DNA from 4 places in the Nocardioides convexus genome. Region 3 is predicted to be linked to each of the others. Evidence: riboswitches for the same ligand, from Rfam matches in the RefSeq annotation. Region 3 holds a riboswitch; each other region holds the start of a gene.
The links. A riboswitch is a leader RNA that binds a small molecule or an ion and turns the genes downstream of it on or off. The one in region 3 is predicted to bind cobalamin.
Positions count from the first base shown of each region.

Region 1: linked by a shared signal. The riboswitch ahead of G5V59_RS00755 (nitrite reductase) and the one ahead of G5V59_RS25210 (CbtA family protein) in region 3 are both predicted to bind cobalamin.
Region 2: linked by a shared signal. The riboswitch ahead of G5V59_RS23030 (hypothetical protein) and the one ahead of G5V59_RS25210 (CbtA family protein) in region 3 are both predicted to bind cobalamin.
Region 4: linked by a shared signal. The riboswitch ahead of G5V59_RS31955 (hypothetical protein) and the one ahead of G5V59_RS25210 (CbtA family protein) in region 3 are both predicted to bind cobalamin.

Region 1 covers NZ_JAAMYA010000001.1:99,458-103,922, reverse strand. The annotation lists gene G5V59_RS00780 (histidine phosphatase family protein) at 1-39, opposite strand, end outside; gene G5V59_RS00775 (reverse transcriptase-like protein) at 119-556, opposite strand; gene G5V59_RS00770 (hypothetical protein) at 553-855, opposite strand; gene G5V59_RS00765 (hypothetical protein) at 937-1,305, opposite strand; gene G5V59_RS00760 (Nif3-like dinuclear metal center hexameric protein) at 1,302-2,423, opposite strand; cobalamin riboswitch at 2,447-2,631, shown strand; gene G5V59_RS00755 (nitrite reductase) at 2,686-3,534, shown strand; gene G5V59_RS00750 (precorrin-8X methylmutase) at 3,531-4,196, shown strand; partial or broken gene G5V59_RS00745 (SAM-dependent methyltransferase) at 4,193-4,330, shown strand; gene cobJ (precorrin-3B C(17)-methyltransferase) at 4,374-4,465, shown strand, end outside.
Region 2 covers NZ_JAAMYA010000001.1:3,072,873-3,077,337, reverse strand. The annotation lists partial or broken gene G5V59_RS23045 (ABC transporter ATP-binding protein) at 1-687, opposite strand, end outside; partial or broken gene G5V59_RS23040 (iron chelate uptake ABC transporter family permease subunit) at 684-1,713, opposite strand; gene G5V59_RS23035 (hypothetical protein) at 1,926-2,075, opposite strand; gene G5V59_RS23030 (hypothetical protein) at 2,053-2,526, opposite strand; cobalamin riboswitch at 2,768-2,963, opposite strand; gene G5V59_RS23025 (hypothetical protein) at 3,133-3,621, shown strand; gene G5V59_RS23020 (hypothetical protein) at 3,649-3,975, shown strand; gene G5V59_RS23015 (hypothetical protein) at 3,972-4,465, shown strand, end outside.
Region 3 covers NZ_JAAMYA010000001.1:3,364,202-3,368,666, reverse strand. The annotation lists gene G5V59_RS25215 (helix-turn-helix domain-containing protein) at 1-813, opposite strand, end outside; gene G5V59_RS25210 (CbtA family protein) at 1,407-2,150, opposite strand; cobalamin riboswitch at 2,437-2,626, opposite strand; gene G5V59_RS25205 (four-helix bundle copper-binding protein) at 2,795-2,941, opposite strand; gene G5V59_RS25200 (hypothetical protein) at 3,063-3,203, opposite strand; gene G5V59_RS25195 (hypothetical protein) at 3,346-3,780, opposite strand; gene G5V59_RS25190 (DUF3152 domain-containing protein) at 4,411-4,465, opposite strand, start outside.
Region 4 covers NZ_JAAMYA010000001.1:4,317,952-4,322,416, reverse strand. The annotation lists gene G5V59_RS31965 (hypothetical protein) at 1-777, opposite strand, end outside; gene G5V59_RS31960 (hypothetical protein) at 780-1,565, opposite strand; gene G5V59_RS31955 (hypothetical protein) at 1,570-2,256, opposite strand; cobalamin riboswitch at 2,324-2,467, opposite strand; gene G5V59_RS31950 (hypothetical protein) at 2,438-2,752, opposite strand; gene G5V59_RS31945 (hypothetical protein) at 2,833-3,288, shown strand; gene G5V59_RS31940 (hypothetical protein) at 3,386-3,610, opposite strand; partial or broken gene gatB (Asp-tRNA(Asn)/Glu-tRNA(Gln) amidotransferase subunit GatB) at 3,787-4,465, opposite strand, start outside.

The DNA of each region.
Region 1 (4,465 bases), 3.3 Mb from region 3:
GCCGGTCGTGTGCGGGGTGACGCCGTGGCGGACCAGCACGACGGTGGTCGGCTCCCCCGGGCCGGTCGCGGGCGAGGACGCCTCCTCCGCCGCGGACTCCGGCTCGTCGGCGACGCCGTCACCCGCCACCGTGACCCCCGAGCGCAGCCCGTCGAGGGCCTCGTTCGCGAGCCGGTCGGCGTGCGCGTTCTCCGCGCGCGGCACCCAGGTGTACGTCGTGCCCTCGGGCGCGATCGCGGCCGCCTCGGCGGCCAGCGCCTTCATGTCGGCGTGCTTGATCTTCCAGTTGCCGGACATCTGCTCCACGACGAGTCTGGGAGTCCATCCGCACCTCGACCGCGGCACCGGGGGCGTGCTCGACGGCGAGCGCGAGACCGGCGACGAGCCCGGAGTACTCCGCCACGTTGTTGGTCGCCACCCCGATCGTCCGGGCGTCCTCGGCGAGCACGGCGCCGGTGGCGGCGTCCCTCAGCACCGCGCCGTACGACGCGGGGCCGGGGTTGCCGCGCGAGCCGCCGTCGGCCTCGACGACGACCCGGTCAGGAGTGGGGATCACAGCCCGCTCTCGGCGGTGCGGACCAGGATCCGCTGGCACTCCTCGTGCCGGACCACCGTCTCCGGGGACAGCGCCCGGATCTCGGCGAGTCTCGCTGGCGTCCAGCGCGAGCCTGGCAGCCGCTGCACTGCCGGGCACGCAGCGCACCCACGGCCACGCCGCCCTTGCTGGCGCGCGGCTTGTCGTAGAGCGCGAGCAGGTCGGCGGGGATGTCGGCGACGATCGGGTCGCGCCGGGTGCTCACGGCGAGGATCTCGGCGTCGAGTCTCACCGGCCTTCTCGTCACGCGCGGACGTCACTCACCGAGCCTGGGCGTCGATCTCCTCGACGGCGCCGGTCGACTCGGCAAGCGCGGCCTGTGCCTCCTCGAGCCTGCTCCATCACCTCCAGGCTCCTCGTCCTCCAGCGTGGAGATCCGTCGCTCCAGCGAGGCGAGACTCGTGCTGCATCCGCTCCAGCGCCTTGGGATCGCCGATGGCGCCGGAGTCCATCCGGTCCCGGTCGCGGGTCCGGCGCGCCTTGACCTGCTCCACGTCGGCATCCGCCTTGGCCTGGGCCGCGGTGAGGTCGTCCACGACGATGCGCTGGTCGCGCAGCCGCCCGTCGATGTCGCCGCGGCGACCGAGCAGGCTCCTTGATCTGCGCGGCCTGCGGCGGGTTGGCCCGCACGTGCCGGAGCCTGGTCGACCTGGGAGTCGAGGGCCTGGAGGTCGAGCAGGCGGAGCCTGCGCGGCGGGATCGGCGTTCACAGGTGCATTGTCCAAGGATCGGTGACGATCTCGCTCACCCGGGTGTCGACGGCGTCGCCGAGGGCCTCGGTGAGGCGGCGTGCGACCACCGGCAGCCAGGTCCACTCCGCCGCCCAGTGCGCCACGTCGACCAGCGCCGGACCGTCCTTCTCGACGAACTCCGCGGCCGGGTGGTGCCGCAGGTCGCTGGTGACGTAGGCGTCCACGTCGAGCGCCGCGACCCGGTCGAGCAGGAAGTCGCCGGCGCCGCCGCAGACCGCCACGCGTCGTACCGGACGGTCCGGGTCGCCCGCCACCCGTACGCCGGCCGCGGTGGTCGGCAGCGCGGCCGAGATGTTGCCCGCGAGCTCGGCGAGGCTCACCTGCGGGAGGCTGCCGATCCGGCCGGTGCCGGTCGCGGCGAGCCCGGGGTCGGCGACCTCGACCACGTCGTAGGCCGGCTCCTCGTAGGGGTGCGCGGCGAGCAGGGCGCGGACGACGTCGGCCCGCACCGCACGGTCGAGGACCACCTCGATCCGCACCTCCTCGACGGTCTCCAGCTCGCCGACGGTGCCGATCAGCGGGTCCGCGCCCTTCAGCGGCCGGAAGCGGCCCTCGCCGGGGGCGCTGGTGAAGGAGGCGAAGTCGTAGTCGCCGATCCGGCCGGCGCCGGCCTCGGCCATGGCGGCCCGCACCGGCGCAGCGGCGTCGGCGGGGACGAAGACGGTGACCTTGTCGCGCGGGCCGCCCGGCGCGGGGACGATCGGCTCCAGGTCGGTCAGGCCCAGCGCCAGGGCGAGGGCCTCGGAGACCCCGCCGGCGGCCTGGTCGGCGTTCGTGTGGGCGGTCAGCAGCGCCGTACCGGCCTTGGTCAGGGTGTGCAGCGTGCGCCCCTTGGGCGTGGTCGCGGCCACGCCGTGCACCGGCTTGAGGAAGAGCGGGTGGTGGACGACGAGCAGGTCGGCCTTCCAGTCCGCGGCCTCCTCGGCGACCGCGGGCGTCGGGTCGACGGCGAAGAGCACCCGCTTGACCGACTGCGCCGGGTCGCCGGCGACGAGGCCGACGGCGTCCCAGGAGTCGGCGGTCGCGGGCGGGTACCAGCCGTGGAGCAGGGTGACGACGTCCTCGAGCGCGGGCATGTCGGCCAGGCTAGCGGGGCCGTTGGTAGTCTGCCGGTGCCAGTCGACCTCCCCGGAGGTCAGGGAACCCGGTGCGAGTCCGGGACTGACGCGCAGCGGTGTGGGTGACGGGCGGAGCACGACGTCACTGGACCCTCCGGGGCCTGGGAAGACGCTCCGCACCGGATGATCCCGAGTCCGAAGACCTGCTGGCCCTTGCGACGTACCGCTCGCGAGGTCGTGAGGGGAGATCGCGAGGATCCCCGGCCTCGAAGGACCACAGATGGCGCGCAGCCGACCGGACCGGTGCCCGGGCATCGTGCACCCGTGGCCCGCCGACGACGGCGGCCTGGTGCGGATCCGCGTGCCCGGTGGCCGGGTCGCGCTGTCCGCGCTGCGCGCGCTGGCGGAGGTCGCGGCGACCTACGGCGACGGGCGGGTGCGGGTCACCGGCCGCGCGAACCTCCAGGTCCGCGCCATGCCGCTGGCCGGTGACCGGCTCGCCGACGAGGCGCTCGACGCCCTGGAGGCGACCGGCCTGCTGCCCTCGCGGGCGCACGACCGGATCCGCAACGTGCTGGCCTCCCCGCAGACCGGGTACGCCGGCGGGCGCGCCGACCTGCGCCCCGTGGTGACCGCGCTCGACGCCGTCCTGCTCGGCGACGAGGCGCTGGCGGGTCTGCCGGGGCGCTTCCTGTTCACCCTCGACGACGGCCGCGGCGACCTCGCCGAGCGGCACAAGGACCTCGGCCTGGTGGCGCTCGACGCGCAGACCGCGCAGGCTCCCGCGTCGGCGAGGGCTGGGGCGAGGTGGTCACGCTGGCCGGGGCCGCGGACGCCCTCGCCGGCCTGGCCCGGGACTTCCTGGTCGCCCGCGGCACCGGCCCCGCGGCGGCCTGGCACGTGGCCGAGCCTGCCCGCTTCCCTGGCCCCGCTCCGAGACCCGCGGCCCGGCGCGGACGTGCGCAGCGAGCCGCTGCCTTTCGGTGCGGTGCCCGGCGGCGAGCACGTCCCTGTCGGCGACGACGGGCTGTCCTCCGCCGACCTCGCCGCGTGGCGAGCCGAGACCGTCGTCGTGACCCCGTGGCACGGCGTGCTGATCCCCGAGCCGCTCCCCGAGGAGACCCCATGACCGACCTGACCGCTCCCCCGCGTCGGTACGACTACATCGCCGACGGCCCGGCGATCTACGTCGACTCCTTCGCGACGATCCGCCGCGAGTCCGACCTGTCCGGGGTGCCGGCGGACGCGGAGAAGGTCGCCGTCCGGATGATCCACGGCAGCGGGCAGACCGACCTGGTCCGCGACCTCGTCGTCCACCCCCGCCTCGCCGAGGCCGGCCGGGCCGCGCTGGCCGCGGGCGCGCCGATCCTGTGCGACGCCCGGATGGTCGCGATGGGCATCACCGCCGGGCGGCTGCCCGCGGACAACCCGGTGCACTGCTTCCTCACCGACGAGCGGGTCCCGGCGCTGGCGAAGGAGTGGTCCACGACCCGCACCGCCGCCGCGGTCTCCCTGTGGACGCCCTACCTGGAGGGGGCGGTGGTCGCGATCGGCAACGCTCCGACCGCGCTCTTCCACCTGCTCGAGATGATCCTCGACGGCGCTCCGCGCCCGGCCGCGATCGTCGGCTGCCCGGTCGGCTTCATCGGTGCCGCCGAGTCGAAGGACGCGCTCGCGGCCTTCGCCGACAAGCACGGCATCGACATCCCGTTCGTCACCGTGCGCGGTCGTCGCGGCGGCTCGGCCATGGCATCGTCGGCTGTCAACGCGCTCGCCCAGGAGGCGGAATGACCGGGCACTTCCACGTCGTCGGCATCGGTCCCGGCGACCCCGAGTCGATCACCCGCAAGGCCGAGCGCCTGGTCGGCGCCGCCGCCGTGGTCGCCTTCCACGCCGGGGTCCGCAAGGAGTCGCACGCCCGCCGGATCGCGGCGCACCTGATCCCGGCGGACGCCGTCGAGGAGGAGCCTGCGCTACCCGGTCACGACCGGCACCACCGACCACCCCGGTGGGTACGTCGGCGCGCTGGCCGACTTCTACGACGACTGCGAGGCCCGGCT
Region 2 (4,465 bases), 290 kb from region 3:
CGGCGATGAGGGCGGCGGTCAGCACCTGCTCGGGCGGTCCGGCGGCGACCACCCGGCCGGCGCGCAGCACCACGAGGTGGTCGCAGAAGGCCGCGGCCAGGTCGAGGTCGTGCAGCGCGGCGACGACGGTGCGGCCGAGAGCGCGGACCGTGGCGAGCAGGTCGATCTGGTGGGCGAGGTCGAGGTGGTTGGTCGGCTCGTCCAGCATCAGCACGGCGGGCCGCTGGGCCAGTGCGCGGGCCAGTCTGCACCCGCTGGCGCTCCCCACCCGACAGCGTCTGCCAGTCGCGGCCGGCCAGGTGCTCGACCTCGGCGAGGCGCAGCGCCTCGCCGATCTCGGCGGCGCCCTCGCCGTTCCGCGCGGGCCAGCGGCCGCGGTGCGGGATCCGGCCGAGACTCGACGACCTGCCGCGCGGTGAGCGGCAGCCCGGTGGCGGACTCCTGCTCCAGGAGGGCGATCCGGCGGGCCCGCTCGCGCGCCGGCAGCCGGTGGACGTCGTCGCCGTCGAGGTGGACGGTGCCGGTGTGCGGACGGCGCAGCCCGGCCATCACGTGCAGCAGGGTCGTCTTGCCCGATCCGTTGGGGCCGAGCAGGCCGGTCACCGCGCCGGGCGGGCACGCCAGCGCCACGTCGTCGAGGATCGCTCGCCCGCGCACGCCCCACACCAGTCCCTCCGCGGCGATCACCGGGTCCTCGACTCGCGCCGCAGCAGCCAGGCGAAGACCGGCGCGCCCAGCACCGCCGTGACCACGCCGATCGGGATCTCCTGACCGTCGACCAGCGAGCGGGCGACGGTGTCGGCACCGACCACGAGGATCGCACCGGCCAGCGCGCTGAGCGGCAGCAACCGCCGGTGGAGCGGCCCGCACACCAGCCGTACGACGTGCGGGACCACCAGTCCCACGAAGCCGATGGCGCCGGTGAAGGCGACCAGGCAGGCGGTCAGCAGCGCCGTACCGACCAGGAGGATCCAGCGCACCCGCTCGACCGGTACGCCGAGCGAGGACGCCGAGGCGTCCCCGAACGCGAACGCGTCGAGGTCGGCGGCGAAGCCCAGCACCAGCACGGTCGCGAGCAGCACCACGACGAGCAGGAGCACCGCGCTGTGCCAGCGCACGCCCGCGAGGGAGCCCATCGTCCAGGCCAGCACCCGCCGAGCCGCGTCCCGCTCACCGCTGGTCATGACCACGAAGGACGTGTACGCCGCACACATCTGGGCGACGGCCACGCCGGCCAGCACGGTGCGGGCCGGCGGCAGGTCACCCCCGCGACCGGTGGCGAGCGCGAGCACCAGGACCAGCGCGACGAGCGCTCCGAGGAAGGCGCCGGCGCCGAGCGCCGCACCGCCGGCGAGCCCGGCCACCCCGACGCCCAGCACGATCACGGTGACCGCGCCGACGGTCGCACCGCCGGAGATGCCCAGCAGGTAGGGGTCGGCGAGGTCGTTGCGGGTCAGCGACTGCAGCACCGCGCCGGCGATGGCCAGCCCGGCGCCGGTCGCCGCGGCCCCCAGCACGCGGGGCATCCGCAGACTGCCACACGATCCGGTCGTCCACGACGGTGGCGTCGACGGCGAGGCCGAGGCGGCGCAGCACCACGTCGAGCACGTCGGTCACCGGCACGTGCACCGAGCCGATCCCGACCGCGACGACGATCGCGAGGCCGAGCAGCAGCGCCAGCACCACACCGAGCGGCCGTGCCGCGAGCGTCATCGGGAGCGCTTCGTCAGCGCCTCGCCCAGCGCCACGGCGCCGTCGGCGAGCCGGATCCCGGGCGTGGTGGCGGAGAAGGGCAGCACGACGTACGCCTTCGCCCGCACCGCGCGCAGGTTCCTCAGCACGGGGTCCTTCTCCAGCAGCGTGATCTTGTCCCGCGCGCTCGACCAGGCTCGCGTCCGCGAGCACGATCAGGTCGGGATCGGCCTTCACGACCCGCTCCCAGCCTGACGTCGGCCCAGCCGCCCTTCACGTCGGCGAAGACGTTGGTCGCGCCGACGGCGTCGAGAATCAGGCTGCGGGCCGCCCTCCCCCGCGCCGGCGAAGGCGGCCTTGTCACCGGAGTCGAACCAGAACACGTCCAGCCCCTTGCCCGGCGCCTGTGCGGCCAGCACGTCCAGCGCCTCCTCCTGCGCGTCCACGACCGCCTCCGCCCGCTCCGGCACGCCGAAGACGTCCGCCACGGTCTCGATCTCGTCCCACACCGCGTCGAAGGAGACCTCCGCGGAGGGCTCGTTCTCGCCGCAGCCGAACAGCGAGAGGAAGGAGCCGATGCCGAGCTTCGCCAGGCTCCTGCTGGGATCCGGCAGCCTCGTCGCCGAACGCACTGGAGTACGAGCCGTAGACGAAGTCCGCCCTCGCGGCGAGCAGGGTCTCGTGGTCCGGGTACTCCTTCGAGAGCACCTCCACCCCGTCGTACGCCGCGCGCCACTTCGCCGGCACGCTGTCGTCGAGGTACGCCGTGCCGGCCATCCGGTCCTGCAGGCCGAGCGCGAGCATCACCTCGGTGGCGCCCTGGTTCATCGTCACCGCGCGCTCGGGCGGTGCGGCGACGGTGGAGGTGTAGCCGCAGCCTGCTCGCCTCCACCGGGTACGACGGCCCGGCGACCGCCTTCGTCTCGGGCTCGGGTGCTCCGGCGCAGGCGCTCAGGGAGGCTGAGAGCCAGCGGGAGGGCGAGCAGGGCAGGGAGGAGTCGGGCACGACGCGACGTCACAGGTCACTCTTTTCGTCCGAGGCTCTTGCGCGAAGCCTGGTGGGTGGGGTGACGCGGACCGGAGGTCCACGGCCAGCAGGTCTTCGGACTCGGGATCGACCGGACGGAGCGCCTTCCCAGAGCGGCGAATTGCCCGCTCCAGTGGCGTGTTGCCCCGCCCGTCACCCTCACCGCTGCGCGTCAGTCCCGGACTCTCACCGGGTTCCCTGACCCACGATCCTCGTGAGTGCGACTGGCGTCACGGACGCTAGCAGAAGGCTCCGCAGCCGCCACCCGCCTACCATGACGGGGATGTCCGCGACCCGAACCGCCGCCGCCTCAGGGCGCCGGTTCCGGCCTGCCCGCGGCATCCTCGCCGGTCTCGGTCGCGGCCTTCGGCGCGCTCTGCGCGCACGTCGCCGGCGGCGGCACGATCCTGCTGGTGCCCGGCCTGGTCGTGCTGGGCGTCGCGCTGCCGCTGGGGATCGTGCTCACCCGCATCGGGCGGGTCGACGTGCCGCGGCTCGCGCTGGTCGCCTTCTGCGCCCAGGCGGTGGGCCACCTGACGCTGATGATGGCGCCGAGCGACCTGCACCACCACGGGCACATCCACCAGGCCGCGGGCGGGATGGGCCTGCTCGACGCGGTCGGGCTCACGCCGTCGATGGCGCTGACCCACCTCGGCGTGGTCGCCGCGACGACGGCCGTCGCCGCCGGCCTCGACCAGGCGGTCGTGAAGGCCGTGTGGGCGTTGCTGGGCTGGCTGGTGCTGCGGCTGCTGCGCCTGGTCGCGCTGCCCGTGCGCGGTCGCCAGCGGGTGTCCACCGAGCGCGTCGCGGTCCGTTCGCAGACGGTGCGCTCCGCCGCGGTGCCACGCGGTCCGCCGGCCGGGGCGAGCACCCTCCTCCCCTCCCTGCGCCTCGCGCACTGACGGTCCGGTCCCTGCAGGTTCCGGCGGGTGCGGTGGCGCCCGTTGCTGCGCGCTCCCGCGCGCCCGGAACCCGAATCGAGAAGAACTCGTCATGCGCACGACCACCCTGTCCGCCGTACTCCTGTGCGGCCTGCTGGCCCCGGCCCTCGCGGCCTGCGGCAGCGACGACGCGTCCCCACCGCGGGCCGTCGAGAGCACGACCACCACGCAGAACCAGGCCCAGGCGCTCAGCGTCACCGACCCGTGGGTCAAGGCCGCCGGCAGCGGGATGACCGCCGCCTTCGGCATCCTGTCCAACAGACTCCGGCCAGGACATCGACGTCGTCAGCGCCTCGACGACCGTCAACGCGATGACCGAGCCTGCACGAGACCGTCGAGAACGCCGACGGCTCGATGGCGATGCGGCCCAAGGAGGGCGGCTTCGTCGTACCGGCCGGGGGAAGGTGACCCTCGCACCCGGCGGCGACCACATCATGATGATGGAGCCTGGAGAGACCGGTCGCGGCGGGCACCACCGTCACGATCACCCTCACCCTCGGCGACGGCTCGACCACCGAGGTCGAGGCCACCGTCAAGCCGTTCGACGGGGCCGACGAGAAGTACCAGCCCACGGACGGCAGCAGGCTGATGCCCGGCGGTCCACGTTGGGACCGCCGCAACGTCCTCCGCACCGGTGCCGCCGCGCTCGGCGGTGCCGGGGTGGGCTGGAGTGCCTCCGCCGCCGTGGCGGCGACGGCACCCCGCCCGCCGGCCGGGGACGGCACGACCCGTGTGGTCGGGCCGTCCCCGGGGGCGGAGACGGCACCGGCGGTCGGCCGGAACCAGGCCGGGATCGCGACCCCGC
Region 3 (4,465 bases):
GCCCGAGGTGAGGTCGCGGTGGGTGCGGGTCATCCGGACCTCACGCAGGTAGGCCATCGGGGTGGTGTCGAGGTGGCGGCGGAAGGCGAGCTGCAGCGAACGGATGCTGACGTGCGCCGCGGCGGCGATCTGCGCCGGCGTGATGTCGTCGCCGGGGCGCTCCTCGATGAAGGCGATCGCGCGGCGCAGCGCGGCTGGGTGAGCGTCGCGGCTGTCGCCGGAGACCGCACCGACGGCGGAGGTGCGGAAGGTGCTGAGCACGTGCGCGGCGACGTACCGGGCCGCCTGGCCAAGGATCAGCGGGTTCCCCGCCGCGACCGGATCGCCCAGGACCGCGAGGTCGAAGTGCTCGATCGCGGCGCGCAGCCGGGCGGCGGCGGCCGCGCCGGTGGGCCGGTGGTCGAGCAGGGTGACCGGTGCCTCACCGCTGCCGGCGGCGACGGCGCTGAGGACGTCGGGGTCGATCATCGTCACGGTGTAGCGGGCCCGGTTGATCGTGCCGCCGTAGCCGCGGTCGGGAGGCGAGAGCACGAACAGGTCCCCCGGCCCGAAGGACTCCCGCCCGGCTCCCTCGGGGCCGTGACCCTCGATCGTGCCGGTGGCGATGTCGCACAGGCCGATCCGGCCGAGCGGCGCGACGTCGTAGGTCATCTCGAAGGCGAAGTCCAGCCGATCGACGCTGATCAGGTCCGACGCGACGCGGGACATCCGTGACGGGGCGTCGGCCGTGGTGCTGCCGATGCGCATGGGCGCGTACTGCTCGCTGAGGAACTCCTCGGTCTCCTCGAGGCTCTCGCTCTGGAACTGCAACATCCGTGGTCACCTCCGACCCGTCGACTCACCAGCGTAGTCACCGGCAACGACAAAGGCCCCCGCACGCGATGGTGCGGGGGCCTTGCTGCGAGTGCTGTTTCGCTCGCGCGCCTGTAGGGATTCGAACCCCAAACCTTCTGATCCGTAGGGATCAGATGGGGCGTCCGGTGCCGACCCGGCACGCCCACGGCCGACATCTCGATCTCACCAAAGTAGCAGGTCAGAGGGCGGCTCACCTTGACCGTCGCCTTCAGTCGACGCCAGTCGCCTCGAGGCGTACCACGCCCGTGGGACCGCCATTTTGAGCCGAGTTTGAGCCGCCGCGTCGTTCGATGTGGAGCGGAAGGTCGGCGAGCATCGACGGGCCGTCGGCGGAAGTTTCGCCCTGCGCCGCCGTGCACGGCGCCTCACCCTCTCTTGCTGAGCATGGATAAACAACCTGTCTTCGGGTCGGCTCAGCCCGCAAGTGTCCCCAAAGGTTCATGGACGGTCCGATCCGGCCGACGCCGGGGGCAAACGCCCTGCCCGCGCGGCGTAGGCGCGATAGGTGTTTTGGCCAGAGACCGGTCGAAAGAGAGCAGAGGCGGTCCGGATCAAGCCTGATGCGGACCGCCTCGCTGCGGGTCTAGCGAGTGGAGCCTGGGCTGCCGTCGCCCGCGGTGGATAAGCACGCTGAACACCAAGCCAAGTGACGCCCACATGGTGGCCAGCTGCCCCAGAGAGGCAAGGCGGAAGTTCCAGATCAGAGTGGTGGGCATGTCGGTCGGTATGCCATCAGGTGAGTCCGGCACGAGCAGCAAGATCGCCGACGTACCGACAGCGAACGCCGCCACCGTGACGATGGAGCGCACTGGTATTGACAGCCGATCTCGAAGCGATGCGTCGAGGTTGAACAGCGCGAGCACCAGTGCGAGCGTCAACAGGATGGTCAGGGTGAAGATCAGCGTCCGGTGGCTGATCGTCGCCGGGTCCCCGACCGCCGGCGGGTTGCCCGGGATCTTGATCTGCGGCGCCAGAGCGAAGACGACGAACCCTAGGGCCGCAAGGGCCATGACGCGGCCGTGCTCTGTCAGCGCGGGAAGGCGGTGCCGGGTGCGCGCGAACACCACCGAGAAGACGACCCCGAAAATCGCTCCTATGACGAGGGTGGTGGCCATCCCGCCGACCACCTGCATCGTGCGGCCAACGAGCGGCTCCGCCATCTCATGGCCGGCCCCGGCGTGCACTCGGCGATCCTCGACCATGAGTGCCTGTCGAAGGAGCGGCTCGGTGACGGAGTACATCACGACAGCAGCCGCAGCGCCGCCGACGGCGCCTGCGGCCGCGCCGCTGCTCACATATCGGCGCAGACTTTGCATTGGGAACAGAGGACAGCGGAACAGCGATGCTCATGACGACACTCCTCAGTGGCACGGGAAGCCGAGAGTGTGACGAGCGTCGTGGGTGAACTCGTGGAGGTACTGGCCGGCAGTCGCGCCGAGGAGCGCGCCATTCTCCTGGCTCATCACGAAAAGCGCGATGAGAGCGAAGGCCGACAGGACCCACACCCAGGCGGGTACGCGGAGAGGAGTAGGGATCTGGACGTGAGATGTGGCCATGGTGGCGCCTTTCGTTCCATGCCTCGTGGTTGTTGGTCGCCGCGGCCGGTCTCCTGACTCCCGGATCACCATTACGCGCCAGCCTTCCCAACCCGAAGGTCAGTGGCCGTCGAGGCGCGCAACTCCTCAGTCACAGTGGCGAGGACCGTGCCGGATTTTCACCGGCTTCCCGTACATCGCAGCGTGCCCAGTGTTCCACAACTACTACGCAAGATAGTTTGCAGTTCATCAGGCGGCCGACCGTGGGTACGACGTCACCGGAGGGGCTCGTGGGGCGTCTTTGGCGCGGCCCACGTCCGAAGGTCCTGTAGTGGATCGGCTCCCTGGTCCAACCGGGGAAGGGCCGCCGCCGCAGGCCGACCGGCGGCGGCCTTCCCCAGCGGTTAGCCGATGGCGTTGAGGACCTTCTGGCAGGCTGCCTCGCACCTACGACAAACGTCTGCGCAGATGCGACAGTGCTCGTGCATAGTGGCGTGTCGACCGCACTCGTCCCCGCAGGACGTGCACGCCTGGGCACAGGCTTGGAGCACGGCGCGGGTGATGGCTGCGTCGTAGCCCGTATGGCGGGACAACACGCGAGCAGTTGCTTCGCAGGTGTCGGCGCAGTCGAGATTGCTCCTGACGCACTTGACCAGGTCCGCGATGGTGCCCTCACTGAGGCAAGCGTCGGCGCACGCGGTACAGGCTCTGCGCGCACTCCACGCAGGCCGCCACGCACGCGGCGACGTCTTCGCGGTCGGTATAGATCCGTGCCGGGTAGGCGTTCATCATCTCGGTGATGGTGCTTGTCATCGTGCTTTCTCCTCAGGTCTGGTTCCGTTCCGGGTGACGCGACAGGCTGAGCCGCTGATTCTCAGCGGCATAGGCGTGGCCGAGTCGTGCGATGTCGGCGGTCCCGCGAAGTGCGGGCCCCGCTCGGTCCCTCACATGCGGATCACTGGGGAGGCTGATGGGTGGGGTTCTTGGCGGCGGGCGCCATCGGCGAGGCAGTCTCCGTGGCGCCGCAGCCGGATTTCCGGATGCGCCACGAGAGAGGCGCCTTGCTTCTGACCTCGTTGCGTCTGACGGCTGAACAGTCGGCACACACCAGCACCGCCAGGCAGGCACACCACAGAGGGACCAGATGCTTCTCGGCAGGACGGCCACCAGCCTCCGCGCGGAGGCCATGTTCACCGCCCTGCTCGACGCTCGCAGTCAGAGACGATGCTCGGTGAACAAGATCCTCGGAGATCGGGCGGTCGTCGATACTCGCAGCAGCCTGGAGGACCTGCGTGACGATCAGCCACGCGAACATCGTGGCGCAGATCACCGCGAGCAGACCTCGTATACGGCCAACTCGCGCGTGCGAACGATCAGTCGCCGCCTGCACGCCTATCGACGTACCCGGAGACAAGAACTCTATGTGGGTTCGCCGCGTTCCCTCGCAGCGCCGGCACGTCGGTGCGGCCACCCACCTCGGGTGGCCCCAGCAGGGCCTCGCCGCAGGCGAGACCGATCAACGAGCCTGAGGCAAGTCGCGTCACGACAACTCGGCCGCGCTGTCCATTGGTCGAGTCTGCGATCTTGCACGCGACCGCGGTGCGCCGGCGCGCCCAGAGGGCGTAAACGAGTAACCCAAGAGATCCGACTGCGAGCATCGGTTGGATCGGAGCGAACACATTGAGAGCCCCGCTCACGCCGATGGCCATGACAACGAGCTTTGTTGCAGATGGGGCATCCGACCGCGAACAGCGACAGCGCGCTACCTGCGAAGGTCTTTCCGCCCTGGGTTACGGGCACCGGCGTAGCGGGGTCGCGCACGTACGTCGCGACGAGCATTCCGGTGAGGATCGAAGTGAGCGCCCAGACCGGGTAGTTCCACCACAGCACCGGGGTCATCCGGTGATACCAAGGCGTTGCGATCACGCCTGTCGGAATTCCGATCGCCAGCGCTGTAAACACGGCGGCGACCCCGGCGGCAACGATCCGGCGGGTGAGGAGCATGCAACCGACCCTTCTACTAGGTAACATAGTAGCCATCTAGTTGGCGGCCGGCCATGGATTCGCACGACAGC
Region 4 (4,465 bases), 950 kb from region 3:
AGTCTGTCGTCCTCGGCGTGCGCGGTGTCGGTCTCCGGGCCGGCGGTGATCTCCGCGACCTCCGGCAGCGCGCTGCTGCTCGCTGCGCCCGGCGTACCCGTCGTGGGAACGGCCGTCGTCGTCTTCGGCGTGGGCTTCGCGGTCGGTGTCGCGCTCGGTGTCGCGCTCGCCGCGGCGCTCGAGGCTGTCGGCGTCGCGGACGGGGCCTGCTTCGGCCCGCCCGCGGAGCCACCGGTCTTGGCGCCCTGGGTGGCCTTGGTGCTCGGCGCGGACGAGGGCGTCGGGGTGGCCTTCGGCACCCGCGGGGTCGGTACGGCGTCCGGCGGGCTCGCCTGGCCGGCGCCCTGGTGCCAGGCGAAGGCGACGTAGCCACCGGCGGGGACGCGCAGGCTGGTGACGCCCCGGGTGGCGAACGTCCACCTCCCACTCTTGCCGTCGGAGACCCACAGGCTCCAGAAGGCGTCCGTGGCCGCGCAGTCGCGGTCGGCCGGCTGGCTGTTGATCTGGCAGGTGAAGCCGGGGTCGGTCGCCCGCGGGGTGAGGGAGAAGCCGGCGTTGGCGAAGTTGTCGACGGCGCGCGCGCCCGGCTGGCTGTCGCAGCCGACCTGGACCTCCGCGCCCGCCGGCAGGCTCGTTGAAGTCCACGACGACCGTCACGCCGGTCGCGCCCGGGCAGGCGCCGCCTGCCGCGGAGGCGGGCGGCGGTGAGAGGAACGCCAGCCCGGCCGCCGCGAGGACGCTCACGGCGACCGGCCCGAGCAGCCGGGTGACCCGCACGGTCAGCGCACCACCCGGAAGGTGGTCGCGCCGCGCCGGTTCGAGAACTGGCCGAGCACGACCACGCTCTTGACGCCCTTGACCCGGCCGACCCGGAAGCTCACCCGGGCCACGCCGGTCGAGGTGGCGGTGGCGGTGCGGATCGCGCGGCCGGCGTACCGGACGGTGAAGCGCTCACCCGGTGCCAGGCCGGTCACGGTGACGACCTGCAGGCCGCCACGCTTGACGCGGAGGGTGCGCAGGCTTCGGGCGGAAGGTCTTGGCACCCAGCGACTTGATGGTGGTGGTGACGCCGCCACCGAGCCAGCGCAGGGCGAGGACCCGGTTGCCCGTGGTGGCCGGCAGCCTGCACGGTGGAGTAGCCCGGACCGGCGATCGTCCGGGCGTTGCCGAAGCCGGCGAGGCAGGCACTCTGGCCGGCGCGCAGGCCGGTCGCCCGGACGGTGACGGTGGTGCCGGAGCGGACGTAGCCGGTCGGGCCGTAGACGCGGCCGCTGACCGGGTTGCCGAGGTAGGCCAGGCCGGCGAGCGCCTGTGCGCTCGGCCAGATCCACTGGTAGCCGCGGTCCGCGGGGTCGATCTTGCCGGCGGTGCGCGCCTGCTTCAGGTCCTCGTCGCCGTAGGCGATCGCGCCGTGCTCGCTGTCGAGCGGCGAGGCGCACCCGGTCACCCGGACCAGGCTGGCGCGCCGCGACGTACGACGCCGCCTTGGCCGCCGCAGGGCGCCCGGCCTCGCCGAGCGCCCACGCCACCAAGCCGGTGCTCTGGGTGTTGATCGGGGTCCACATCGACTCACCGATCCCGCCGTCGGGGGCAAGGCTCGCTCTCGAGCCACCCCACGGCCTTGTCGATCGCGTCGGACACCTGGGGGTCCTCGTCGAAGGGCAGCAGGGCCAGCACGGCTCGCGCGGTGGTGTCGTAGTCGGTGCCGTCGCCGCACGCCACGCCGTAGCCCCAGGCGCCCGAGGTGCACTGGTCGGCGCGCAGGTAGCCGGCCGCAGCCGCGTCCTCGGCGTTGCCCGCCGCGTGCAGCGCGGAGACGCCCCAGACCTGCTGGTAGGCCTGACCGCCGTCGAACTTGCCGGTGGCGTCGGTGGCGTCCGCGACCGCCTGGACGAAGCCGCTGTCGGCGCTGCCGACCTGGGCCTGGAAGGTGACGACCTCGGCGACCAGGGTCGGGCTTCCGGCGGCGATGTCGGCGTGCTTCGTCTCGATCCCGGCGCCGAGCCTGGGCGAGCAGACTCGGGGGTGTCGGTGCCGCTGGCCAGGGCGCTGAGCCCGAAGTCGACGGTCTGGCCGACGTTGCCCGACAGCAGGCCGTCGACGAGCCTGGGCCTTCAGCCAGGCGGTCGTCGCGGCCGCCTCGGGCGACGGGTTGTCGGCGGCGTGGGCCGCCGGGCTGGGGCCGGCGAGGGCCAGGCCGGAGGCGACGAGCGCTCCGCCGGCGAGCAGGGCGCCGGCGCGCGTACGGATCGACATGAGGGTTCCTTCCCGCTGCAGGCAGCGGGCGCCGGGGAGACCGTCGACCGCTGCGTCCACGACAGCGTGGTGTCAGGACGTCCGGTGCGGGTGCTCCGGCTCGCCACCCTCGAGATGGCCTACGGTTGCGGGTCAGCGCCGGACTTCGACCGGCTTCCCCCACCACGGACGCGTGGTGAGTCTATCCCGCGCAGCGTACCTTTCGCACGCCCCGCCGGCCCCATCCCGGCCGAATCAGGCGGTCAGCAGCGACCGCGGCTCCTCCCGGGTGAGCCGCCAGCCGGCCCGCGACTCCAGCACGGGGAGGCTGGTGGCGAAGGCGCCGGTGAACCGGGTCAGCGCCAGCCGTACGTCGGCGGCGGTCATCGTGAGGCCGACGCTCCCCAGCAGCGTGAGCAGACTCGGCGTCGAGCAGGAGGAAGACGAGCGCCGGGTCCACCGCGATCAGCGGCACCACGGCGACCAGGCCGAGGACGAGCAGGGCGCGGCGCTTCATCTCTCGATGATGTCCCACAACTTTCCGGCGAAACCCAGCGTCTGTCTGGGAGCAAGCACCTCCTCTCGGAAGGCAGAACCATGAACCGTCATCTCGCATCGCTCGGCGCCGCCGGTCTCGTCGCCGCCGCCTCGATCGTCCTCGGCGCCGCACCGGCGCCCGCCGCCCCGACGTACCAGGGCCGGGTGGTCGCCAGCGGTGGCGTGGTCCAGCGAACGGCCCCCTCCACCCACGTCGGTACGACGGGCGCGGGCATCCGCAAGGGCGCGGTCGTCACCCTCGACTGCCAGGCTCAACGGCACCGTGGTCGGCGGCAACCAGCGCTGGTACAAGATCCACGGCCGCGACGCCTGGATCGCGGCCCGCTACGTGCAGAACATCGGGCGCGCGCCGGTCGCGTGCACCGGTGGCCAGTGGGCCTACCGGGCCCGGACCGGGGTCAACATCCGCCGCGGCCCGAGCACCCTCGACGCGCGGATCGGCTCGCTGCCGCGCGGCGCCGAGGTGCTCAGCCGCTGGGTGACCCGGCGCGGTGAGTCGCAGGGAGGCAACCGCACCTGGGTGGCGGTGGAGACCCCGAACGGCAACCGTGGCTGGATCTCCGTGACCGGGCTGCGCGAGACGACCTGAGGCTCAGCGGTACTGGAAGTAGTAGTAGCCGTTGCTCTGGCGGTAGCAGCTGCCGACGTAGCTGAAGCCGCCGTCGTGGACGTAGGTCAGCCGGCTGCTGTTGCGACTCGACAGCGAGCCGTAGGGGCCGGCGACGTAGTTGGCCGCGGACGCGGGCGCCGCACCGGCGAGGGCGACGCCTCCGGTGAGGGCGATGCCGGCGAGGGCGGTGACGATGGTGCGCTTCATGTTGTTCCCCTGTCTCTGGTGAGTCCGGGTACTTCCCGAGGCCAGCCACCGTGGCACGGGGCGCCCCGGGCCACCACCGGTGCACGCACGAAGGGCGCGGATTCCGGACGTCTGTCCGGAATCCGCGCCCTCCACGGTGGATCCTCTTGACTACGAGAGCCTTCTCCAGGATCAGGCTCGCGCACCCGGGCGGCGTCGGCCTGGCCGCGGGTGGCCTTCATGACCGCACCGATGACGGCACCCGCGGCGGCGTGGTTGCCGCCGCGGATCTTCTCGGCGATGTCCGGCTGGGCGGCCAGCGCGTCGTCGATCGCGGCGAGCAGCGGGCCGTCGTCGGAGACCAGGGCCAGGCCGCGCTTCTCGATGACCTCGGCGGCGGTGCCCTCGCCGGCGATGAGGCCGTCGAAGACCTGGCGGGCGAGCCTTGTCGTTGATCGTCTTGGCGTCGACCAACGCCTGCACCTCGGCGACCTGCTGCGGCGTGACACCGACCTCGGCCAGGCTCGACGCCCGCGTCGTTGGCACGGCGCAGCAGGTCCGCGACCCACCACTTGCGCGCGGACTGCGGGGAGGTGCCGGCAGCGACCGTCGCCTCGATCAGCGGAAGCGCACCGGAGGCCCACACGTCGCGCATCTCCAGGTCGGAGAAGCCGTACTCCTCCTGCAGGCGGGCCCGCTTGGTGGCGGGGTTCTCCGGCAGGGTGGCGCGCAGGCTCCTCGACCCACTCCCGGCTGGGAGCGACGGGCACCAGGTCCGGCTCGGGGAAGTAGCGGTAGTCCTCGGCGTCGGACTTCTCGCGGCCCGAGGAGGTGGAGCCGTCGTTCTCGTGGAAGTGCCGCGTCTCCTGGAGGACC